Regions from separate parts of the Streptomyces sp. NPDC005706 genome, predicted to be linked through region 1. Evidence: riboswitches for the same ligand, from Rfam matches in the RefSeq annotation. Region 1 holds a riboswitch; each other region holds the start of a gene.
What was found. Region 1 has a riboswitch for cyclic di-AMP ahead of ABZ478_RS03960 (C40 family peptidase). Riboswitches for the same ligand answer to the same signal wherever they lie in the genome.

Region 1 (3,267 bases):
GAACACCGTCGACCAGCGCCGCACGTCGAAGCGCAGCCGCGGCCGGGCCACCTCGGCGGCCAGCAGGACCACGCAGCACGCCAGGTCCAGCGCCAGCAGCGTGACCGTGACATCGCGCAGCACGCCCCGGTCGTCGTCGTTCCACAGATACAGCCGCGCACTGTCGGCGGCGAGCAGTTTCGCCCCGGCCAGCGCCGAGATGGCGAGCGCCCCGCCCGCGATCCAGTGGTCCCCGGCACCCTCCAGCACCTGACGGGGATCGAAGCGCGCGAGCGCCAGGCCGTAGAGGACCAGGCCCAGCCAGAACAGCAGCAGCGCGGCGCGCGCGAGCCATGCCGTCGTCTCCGCCGCGGCCAGGGTGGCCGCCAGCACCGCGAGCCCCTGTGTGGCCACACAACACAGGAACACCGCCCCCGGCATGCGCCGCCCCCAGTGGCGTACGACGAGAAGCAGCAGCACCGGCCACAGCAGGACCGCCAGTGCCAGGGCGGCCTCGGCCAGGGTCTGCCGGCCGAGCAGCGAGAACCGGGTGCCGACCACCGTCGTGGCGGCGACCGCGGAGAGCGCGCCGGGGCTCTTCGCCTCGGCCAGCCAACGCGGCCGCTGCGTCACCAGCCGTACGGCGAAGTCGGCGGCGAGCGCCAGCCAGGCGAGGCAGGCCAGCCACAGGAAGACGAGCGACACCGTCTCGGGACCGGTCAGATGCAGGCCAACCGACACGATGCCGCTCGCCATGACGGCGGCCCCCGCCGCCGGCGGACGCCCCGCCCACCACGTACGCAGACCGGAGAAGCCGGGCATGGGCATGCGCCCGATGCTAGGGAGCGGCGGCGCCGGCGCTCGCGGGGCACGCGCGCGTGGAGCCCGAAAAGAGCACCGTCAGGCCGGCCGCACCACCCGGTGAACGACCGACTCGCCCGCCAGGTGGACCGGCTCCTCGCGCACATACGCACCGGGGCGCGGGGCATGGATCATCGTCCCTGCTCCCGTGCACAGGCCCACGTGGCTGCTGTCGTCGTGGAAGAAGACCAGGTCACCTGGGCGCGCCTCGGCGAGCGGGATCGCGGCGCCCATGCCGGCCTGGTCACGCGCGGCACGCGGCAGGGTGACGCCGGCGGCCTTCCAGGCGGCCTGGGTGAGGCCGGAGCAGTCGTAGGAGCCTGGCCCGCTGGCACCTGAGACGTACGGCTTGCCGATCTGGGCGCGGGCGAAGGCGATCGCCTTCTCGGCCTTGGTGACGGGGGCCGGCGGGGCGACGGGCGGCACGCTCACCGGCCGCGCCGCGGACCGCGGCCGCTCCGGGGCCCGGGCCGGGACCGAAGACGGAGCCGGAGCCGAGTGCGGGGCCAGGACCGAGTGCGGGGCCACGGCCGAGGGCGGAGCCGGGACCGAAGTCAGAGCCGGGTCCGGGGCAAGGAGCGAAGCCGAAGCCGGATCCACGACCGGGACCGGAGCAGGAGGCGGAGCCTGATCCGGGACCGGAGCCGTCAGCCGGTACAGCAGCTCGCGCGCGGTTGTGAGCTTGTGCTGGACGGCCGCCTTGGCCGTCTTCACGTCGTACTGTGCGGCGGCCGGCGCCTCGGGGGCCCTGGGAGTCTTCCCGCGCCCGGCCGCGCCCTTCACCCGGGAGGCCAGCCGGTTCATCAGCCGGTTCTGGGCGAAGTGGTCGTCCGGGTACTCCGCGAGCAGCGAGCCGGCCGTCTCGGGAGCGGCGGCGAACGGGGCCAGCCCCTCGCGGGCCTTCGTGAACAGGCCCGGACGCCGGACGGCCTCCGCGCGCGGGGCCTCGGCGCGAGCCCGCTGCGCGGCCGCGGCTTCCTCCTCCGGGTCCGCCCTGCGGTACAGCTCGTCGATCTTCTTCTCGACCTCCTCCACGCTCGGCCTGCCGTCGCCCGCGGAGGAGGCGGAGGCCGAAGCGGCCCCGGCCGTCTGGGACAGGACGGCCACGGAGGTGAGTGCGGCAGTGGCCAGGACGGGGGTGCGGATGCCCGTCCCGCGGGTTCCCGGGGGACCCGGCTTGCGGTGCGACGCCAAGGGTGGCGACTCCTTCCAACGTGCCGCCTACCGGGTTAGCTGTCGGGTTCGGGCGGGTGGTTCGGAAGGGTTGCCCTACGGCGTCGTCCCGGGCGGGAGTCGGCCGATTCACCCCAGGATCGGTGGGTCCCCGGCTCCGGTCGCCGCGAAGGGGCGCACCGGACTCGGCGGAGGCCGCGCGGCCCGGCGAGGTTCGCCGGTAGGGGTCGTGCGGCCTGACGGCAACCTAGCCAACTCGTGTGACTCCTGTGAAGGTTGCTGTGCCATATGTCCGATACATTTCCGTGACCCGGGGCCAGTTTCATACGGGCGTGACAAGGTGCTTTCGCAGTGTGAGGAGTTCGGCCGCAGCCGTGGCGCGATGGCCGACGCGCCGCTGCCGTGTCGTGTCGCGGACCTCACGGGTGCCGACTTTCCGGTGCCGGGACCGGTTGTCGGTGCGGGCCCCTAAACTCGTAGAGCGATGAGCAGCCTCTTTGACGACAGCTTCCTGGCGGACCTCCAGGCCCCTCGCGGGCACGCGGAGGAGCCCCCGCCGCCGCCCGAGGACGATCACGCTCCGGAGCCCCTTCCGGACGATCTGTTCGGCGGGAAGTTCGACGTGCCGCCGGACCGGGACACCCACTACCGCGACGGCGCCCCGCGTCCCGTGATCGACCCGGACGCGCTGCTGCGGGGGCTGAACGACAACCAGCGCGCCGCGGTCGTCCACGCCGACTCGCCGCTGCTCATCGTGGCCGGCGCGGGCTCCGGGAAGACCCGCGTGCTCACCCACCGCATCGCCCACCTCCTCGCCGCGCGGAACGTGCACCCGGGCCAGATCCTCGCGATCACCTTCACCAACAAGGCCGCGGGCGAGATGAAGGAGCGGGTCGAGCAGCTCGTCGGCCCGCGCGCCGGCGCGATGTGGGTGATGACCTTCCACAGCGCGTGCGTGCGCATCCTGCGGCGCGAGTCCAAGAGGCTCGGCTTCACGTCGTCGTTCTCGATCTACGACGCCGCCGACTCCAAGCGCCTGATGTCCCTGGTCTGCCGCGACCTAGACCTCGACCCCAAGCGCTTCCCGCCGAAGTCCTTCAGCGCCAAGATCAGCAACCTGAAGAACGAGCTGATCGACGAGGAGGACTTCGCCGCCCAGGCCACCGACGGCTTCGAGAAGACCCTCGCCCAGGCCTACGCGCTCTACCAGTCACGGCTGCGCGAGGCCAACGCGCTGGACTTCGACGACCTGAT
Region 2 (3,267 bases), on a different contig from region 1:
TCCGGTTACAACGATCACCCCGGTACCGCCCATTCCGGGACCGTGCGAACGGTGTGTGAACACGGCCGCAGCCCTGACGCCGGGGGCGTCAGGGCTGCTGGATCGAGATGCCGGATGCCGGGCTCAGGAGGCCCGGGCCGGGCTCAGGGATTGAGGCCCTTGCCGTGCAGCCACGCCATCGGGTCGATGCCGGTGGCAGCGCCGCCGGGGTGGACCTCCAGGTGCAGGTGCGGGCCGGTGACGTTGCCGGTGGCGCCGACACGTCCGATGACGTCGCCGGTGCTGACCTTCTGGCCGGCGGAGACGCTGATCGAGGACTGGTGGCAGAACCAGAGCTCGGTGCCGTCGTCGAGGGTGAGGACGGTGCGGTAGCCGTAGGCGCCGGCCCAGCCCGCCTCGGTGACGGTGCCGCTGTGGATGGCCTTGATCAGCGTGCCGGTGGGCGCGGCGAAGTCGAGGCCGGTGTGGTAGCCGGAGGACCACATCGAACCGGCCTGGCCGAAGGTCGAGGTGATCGTGTACGAGGACGTCGGCAGCGTGTACTGCTTGGCCAGCGCGGCCAGCCGCTCCTCCTCGGCCTTCTTCTTGGCGGCGGCCTCGGCCTCCTTCTTGGCCTCGGCGGCCTTGGCCTCGGCCTCGGCCTTGGCCTCCTTCTGCGCCTCGGCGGCCGCGTCGGCGGCCTTCTGCCCGGCGGCGGCGGCCGCTGCCGCGGTGGCCGTGGAGTCGGCCTTGCTCTGCTGCTGCTCGGCCTGCGCCATGATCCTGTTGCGCAGGGTCTCCCCCGCGTCGGATGCGTCCTGCTCACTGTCGGCGGCGGTGGTGCCGACCGAGCTGAGCGAGGCCGTGGTGGCCTTGGACGCCTCGGAGTGGTCGTCGTCGAACAGGGAGCCGACGGAGGGCAGGTCGGGCATCGAGATGGACACCGGCGGCTTGCCGGTGTGGGCGCTGGCCATGCCGCCCGCGCCGACTGCCGCTATGACGCCGACGCCGAGGACGGTGGAGCTGCGGGCGAGTCCGCCGCGCTGCTTGGCGACGCGGTGCCGGCCGCGTACGGGGCGGACGGACTCCTCGGTGGGGTTCCATTCCTCCCAGGGACCCTCTTCGGCGCTGTAGCCGCCGTAGCCGAATGTTTCGGTGTCACGCTGGCTGGGCACGTATGGGGCTTCGGGGGCAGGCCGGTTGGACGCCACGCGGGCGTACTCCTTTCCTTCCTCCGCCTACCGGGTTAGCTGACGGGTTCGGAGCAGGAAGGTCTCCTACGCGCGTATACGTACCGAGAACCGGATCGGTTCACGGTGGCATCCGCGTGATTCACCCCAAGGTGGTGGTTCCCCGGTTCCCTTGCGGGATTCGGCGCGTGCGCACGGAGCCGCCTCTTGTGACGGCTGGGACGACCGCGCTGCGTTATCGAACGTTAATAGACCCACCTGTGAGATTCCAAGCCGTTCGGCTTGATCATTAACGTTTCCGAGAGTGGACGTACGCCGCACGGCCGTGAAAAACGGGCGAGTTGACCCGCATTCAGGAGTCACGGAGTTTTTGATGGTGACTCAGCAGTGAAGCGGAGGGCTGCCGTCCGATCACTGTTGGTCACATCCGCCCCGGGTCGGCGTACGGCCAGCAGCGCCATGTCGTCCGCCATGCCGCCCCCGGAGTGCCGCCTGACCTCCGCGGCGAGCCGGGTGAGCAGAGTGGGCGGGTCGGGGAAGCGGCGCCCGGCGAGCCGGCGCACCGGATCGTAGAACCGGCCGTGGGCGTCACGGGCCTCGGTGAGGCCGTCGGTGAACAGCAGCAGGGTGGAACCGTCCGGGAAGCGGTACTCGGCCGCGCGGTCGGGCCACCGGCCGAGGTCGCCCATGCCGAGCGGCAGCGCGGGCTCGTCCGCGGTCAGGGCGCGCAGCGTGCCGTCGGCGTGCAGCAGCAGGGGCGGCGGATGGCCGCGGTTGACGACCCGCACCACCCCTTCGCCGTGGGGCAGTTCGGCGAGGACGACGGTGGTGAAGCCCTCCAGCGCGTCGACGCCGCGCCGGGTGCCCTCGCGGGCCAGCGCCCGCTCCAGCCGCCCGGCGACCGCCTCCAGCGTGGCCTCGTGCTCGGCGGCCTCCCGGAACGCCCCGATCACCACGGCGACGGCGGCGACCGCGCCCATCCCCTTGCCGCGCACGTCCCCGACGACCAGCCGTACGCCGTGCGGGCCGTCCTGCACCGCGTACAGGTCGCCGCCGATGAACGCGCCCTCCTGCGCCGCCTCGTACCGGGCCGCGATGTCGAGGCCGGCGATGCGGGGAGCGGGCTCGGGCAGCACGGCCCGCTGGGCAGCCTCGGCGATCTCCCGGACGGAGGCGAGCCGCCGGTCGCCGAGGCGTACGACCCGGTTGATGACGACGGCCAGCAGGGCGACCGTGGCCACGGTGACGATCTGGGTGACGGTGTTGACGTCCAGGCCCGGGCCGAAGTGGGCGTGCACCACATAGGTGGCGGCCAGGGCGGCCAGCCCGGTGAGGAGCGTGGTGCGCAGCGAGGCCAGGGGCGCGGCGACCAGCGGAGCGGCGGTGAAGAAGGGCACGGCGGTGAAGTCGCGCGGGGTGAGCAGGTCGTACAGCAGCCCGCCGGCGATGAGCAGGAGGGAGAGGGCGTGGGGCAGGGTGCGCGCGACGGGGCGGCGGCACCGCTCCGGCGGCAGGGGCGCGGGGCCGGTGCCGGGGCCCGGGTCCGGGTCCGGGTCCGGGTCCGGGTCCGGGTCCGGTGCGGGTCCGCCGGGGAATCTGTCGCCCGCCCTGGCGTACGGGCTCTCCTCCACCTCACCAGGGCGCACTGCTGGTCTCCCGTGTCCTCGACGTACGACCAGCGTGGCGGGAGCCCGGGAGGCGGGCGACTGCTGTGGCCCGAGCGGATGACCTGCTGTGACGTACGCCACTCGCCTTGTGGGCGCGGCTCCCTCGGTGTCCGGCGGGAGCCGGGCGGGAAACACTCAGGGCCGGAATCCATGTACTGGATTCCGGCCCTGAGTCTTCAGTAGCGGGGACAGGATTTGAACCTGCGACCTCTGGGTTATGAGCCCAGCGAGCTACCGAGCTGCTCCACCCCGCGTCGTTGTGTCTCAAGCATACGCCATCCCTGGGGGTGCTCCGCACACACGTTTCCGCGCGGTGCCGCTCAGGGCAGCAGATGGGCGTTCGGCGCCTTGGCCGGGCCCTCGTACTCGGGGAGCAGGACGACGTCCACGCCGGCGGCCGCCAGCACCCCGGTGCCGTCGGCGCCGGGGAC
Region 3 (3,267 bases), on a different contig from region 1:
CGGCCGCCTGCTGGGGTCGGTGCGGCTGGACCGGGAACTGGCGGAGACGGCGCTCGGCAAGATCGAGGCCGAGGTGGGGCAGGTCTTCGCGGCCGTCGACCAGGACGGCGTGGACGGGCTCACGCTGATCGAACCCGGGTATCTGATGCCCCACCCGACGCTGCCCGCCGTGCGGGTCGGCAGGCGCGACGATCTGTGGCGCGAGCCCATCAGCAAGGTGCTGCTGCGCCATCACGCGCTGTCGGACGACGAGTTGGCGGCGACCGCGCGCGCGGCGGTGGGCTCGCTGGCCACGGTCACCATGTCGGGGCCGGGCACGGTGGAACTCCAGCCGTGCGGGGTCACCAAGGCGACCGGGCTCGCGCTCGCCGCCGGTCATCTGGGGATCACCGCCGAACAGGCCCTGGCCTTCGGCGACATGCCCAATGACGTCCCCATGTTCGACTGGGCGGGCCGCGGGGTCGCCATGGCCAACGCCCACCCCGAACTCAAGGCGGTCGCGGACGAGGTCACGACGTCGAACGAGGACGACGGCGTCGCCGTCGTCCTCGAAGAACTGTTCCCGGCCGGCTGACCGGGACGCGAACAGCGGCCCACGGCGGGCGCCGGTCAGGTGGCGCCCGCCGCGGGTGCCGGTCAGTAGGCGCCGTTGACGTTGTCGATCGACCCGTAGCGGGCGGCCGCGTAGTTGCAGGCGGCCGTGATGTTCGCGACCGGGTCGTAGGGGTCGAACGCCGTTCCGGCCACGTGGTAGGTGTTGAACGTCGGGTCGATCACCTGGAGCAGGCCCTTGGACGGGATGCCCTTGGCGGCGTTGGAGTCCCACAGGTTGATGGCGCGCGGGTTGCCCGAGGACTCGCGGATGATGTTGCGGTGGATGCCGTTGTAGGTGCCCGGGATGTGCTTCTCCGCCATGATCGCGAGGGACTCGCGGATCCAGCCGTCGAGGTTGTTCGGGTACCCGGCGAGGGTGGTCCCGGTCGAGCCGGCGGAGTCGGCCGCGGAGGCGCTGGTCGCACCGGCGACCGGAAGGGCGAGCACGGCGGCGCCGGTGCCGAGGACGGCGAGCCTGCGGACGAGGCGGCTGGTGCGGACGCGGCGGGGCTGGGCGGCAGCAGGCATGGCGAAGTTCCTCTCCGTCGCCTGCGAGGTGAGCTGTCGGGTTCGGGCGGGGAGGTGCCCGGCCGTGCCGCCCCCGAGGCGGCACGACTTAACCCCTTGCCGTTCCGGTGACGACACGCGTCGTCCGGTCCGGCGAACTTACCTGGGTCCCCCGCTCCTGCCGTACGAATGAGTTCGTCGATGGGTGGTGTCGGGCGGCGGCAGGATTCGGCGTTCCGCTCGACTGGCCGGAACGTATGCGAGAGCACATGTCCGGAACAAGTGTCGGATTCACGTAAAAGCCAAGTTGACCTTGTTCTGTTCCGATTTGGGCACTTGATCCTTTGCGACTGCCAATGTCCAACTGGCCGATGCCGCAAGGGAGAACGGGTGGTGGCCGGGTCGGGCGGCCGGACGGGGGCGCGTGACCCAATTCACGAAATAGCAAAGTATTCCAAATCAGACATGAGGGATTTGGCAGGGAGGGTGAACCGGAGGGGGGCGCCCGGTCGGATACCCCGTGGCCGATTTGCTGCGCGTCGTAAAAGGTGCATTAAGGCGCTTAATGTCCGTATTATCGGGTGGTCGGCAGTGCGTCGATCGTGGTCCGATGCCGTCCGTGCCGGACCGGTGGGCGCCCTCGGTGATCGAAACAGGACCGGATACGCTGACTTGAGTGAGGGCAGCGACCTATCGACAAACCGTGTAATCGCCAGCAGACACCAGCAGACAGGAGACCCCTCGTGACCGTCGTCGGGCCGTTCGGGCTGAGCGTGCGGGACCAGGCTCTGGAAGCCGATGTCCAGGCCGGATTGACGGCTGTCGAGGAAGGCTTGCTCGAGGCCACCAAGAGCGAGGTCCCGTTCATCACGGAGGCCGCGCAGCACCTCGTACGGGCCGGCGGGAAGCGGTTCCGGCCGCTCCTCGTGATGCTCGCGGCGCAGTTCGGGGACCCGTACGCGCCCGGCATCGTGCCGTCGGCCGTGGTGGTGGAGCTGACCCACCTGGCCACGCTGTACCACGACGACGTCATGGACGAGGCGTCCGTGCGGCGCGGGGTGGACAGCGCCAACACACGCTGGGGCAACTCCGTCGCGGTCCTCACCGGCGACTTCCTCTTCGCCCGCGCCTCCCAGATCCTCGCCGACCTCGGCCCCGAGGCGGTCCGGGTCCAGGCCCTCGCGTTCGAGCGGCTGGTCACCGGCCAGATCCTGGAGACCGCGGGCCCCTCGGACGGCCGCGACCCGGTCGAGCACTACCTGGACGTGCTGGGCGGCAAGACCGGCTCCCTGGTGGCGGTCTCCTGCCGGTTCGGCGCGATGATGTCCGGCGCCGACGAGACGGTCGTCGACGTGCTCACCCAGTACGGCGAACGGCTCGGAGTCGCCTTCCAGCTCGCCGACGACGTCCTGGACATCGCCTCCGACTCGCACGAGTCCGGCAAGACCCCGGGGACCGACCTGCGCGAGGGCATCCCGACGCTGCCCGTGCTCCGGCTGCGCGAGCGCGCGGCCCGGCTGGGGCTGCCCGAGGACATCGCGCTGTGCGAGCTGCTCGACTCCGACCTCGGCGACGACGCCCGGCTCGACGAGGCGCTGACCGCGCTCCGCGCGCACCCCGCGCTGGAGCAGGCCCGCCGCGACACCGTCCGCTACGCCGAGGAGGCGCGCGCCGCGCTGGCCCCGCTGCCGGAGTGCGACTCCAAGGCGGCGCTGCTCGAACTGTGCGACGCGGTGGTGCACCGGGCCGGCTGAGCCCCCTGCCGGCGACCGAGGGCGGTGTCCCCCGCGCGACCCCTACGGGTCGGGGGAGACACCGCCCTCGGGTGTCATACCGCAGGCGTACACGGAGTTGGTGCCGTGGTCTGACGCTTCCTCACGGCCGATTTGGTCATATGGAAACCACGGAAATCACCACTCCTCACCGATTCGGGTGAGAATGGCGGCTCAGGTGGACCAGTGTGGGGACAGCCGCCGCCGACGACGGAGGTAAGGCACAGATGGCACCGTACGAATCCGACGACGCAACGGGCGCCGCGCGTGACGAGGACCTGCCCACCGGACGCCGCAAGGCCGCCCGGTACGTGGTCCCGGTCGCGGTGGTGGGGGTGGCGGCGGCCACGATCGGGCTGGTCCCGGCGCTCGCCGACTCCGGTGACCCCGATCT

Region 2: linked by a shared signal. The riboswitch ahead of ABZ478_RS24110 (M23 family metallopeptidase) and the one ahead of ABZ478_RS03960 (C40 family peptidase) in region 1 are both predicted to bind cyclic di-AMP.
Region 3: linked by a shared signal. The riboswitch ahead of ABZ478_RS23645 (transglycosylase SLT domain-containing protein) and the one ahead of ABZ478_RS03960 (C40 family peptidase) in region 1 are both predicted to bind cyclic di-AMP.

What each region holds. Positions count from the first base shown of each region.
Region 1 covers NZ_JBEXYS010000002.1:72,682-75,948, forward strand. Annotated here, with positions in the region: gene ABZ478_RS03955 (hypothetical protein) at 1-801, opposite strand, end outside; gene ABZ478_RS03960 (C40 family peptidase) at 880-2,034, opposite strand; cyclic di-AMP (ydaO/yuaA leader) riboswitch at 2,042-2,214, opposite strand; gene pcrA (DNA helicase PcrA) at 2,498-3,267, shown strand, end outside.
Region 2 covers NZ_JBEXYS010000016.1:18,412-21,678, forward strand. Annotated here, with positions in the region: gene ABZ478_RS24110 (M23 family metallopeptidase) at 144-1,190, opposite strand; cyclic di-AMP (ydaO/yuaA leader) riboswitch at 1,198-1,366, opposite strand; gene ABZ478_RS24115 (PP2C family protein-serine/threonine phosphatase) at 1,529-2,815, opposite strand; tRNA gene ABZ478_RS24120 (tRNA-Met) at 3,017-3,090, opposite strand; gene ABZ478_RS24125 (dihydrofolate reductase family protein) at 3,157-3,267, opposite strand, start outside.
Region 3 covers NZ_JBEXYS010000015.1:95,904-99,170, reverse strand. Annotated here, with positions in the region: gene ABZ478_RS23650 (Cof-type HAD-IIB family hydrolase) at 1-574, shown strand, start outside; gene ABZ478_RS23645 (transglycosylase SLT domain-containing protein) at 637-1,122, opposite strand; cyclic di-AMP (ydaO/yuaA leader) riboswitch at 1,126-1,312, opposite strand; gene ABZ478_RS23640 (polyprenyl synthetase family protein) at 1,845-2,855, shown strand; gene ABZ478_RS23635 (DUF2092 domain-containing protein) at 3,101-3,267, shown strand, end outside.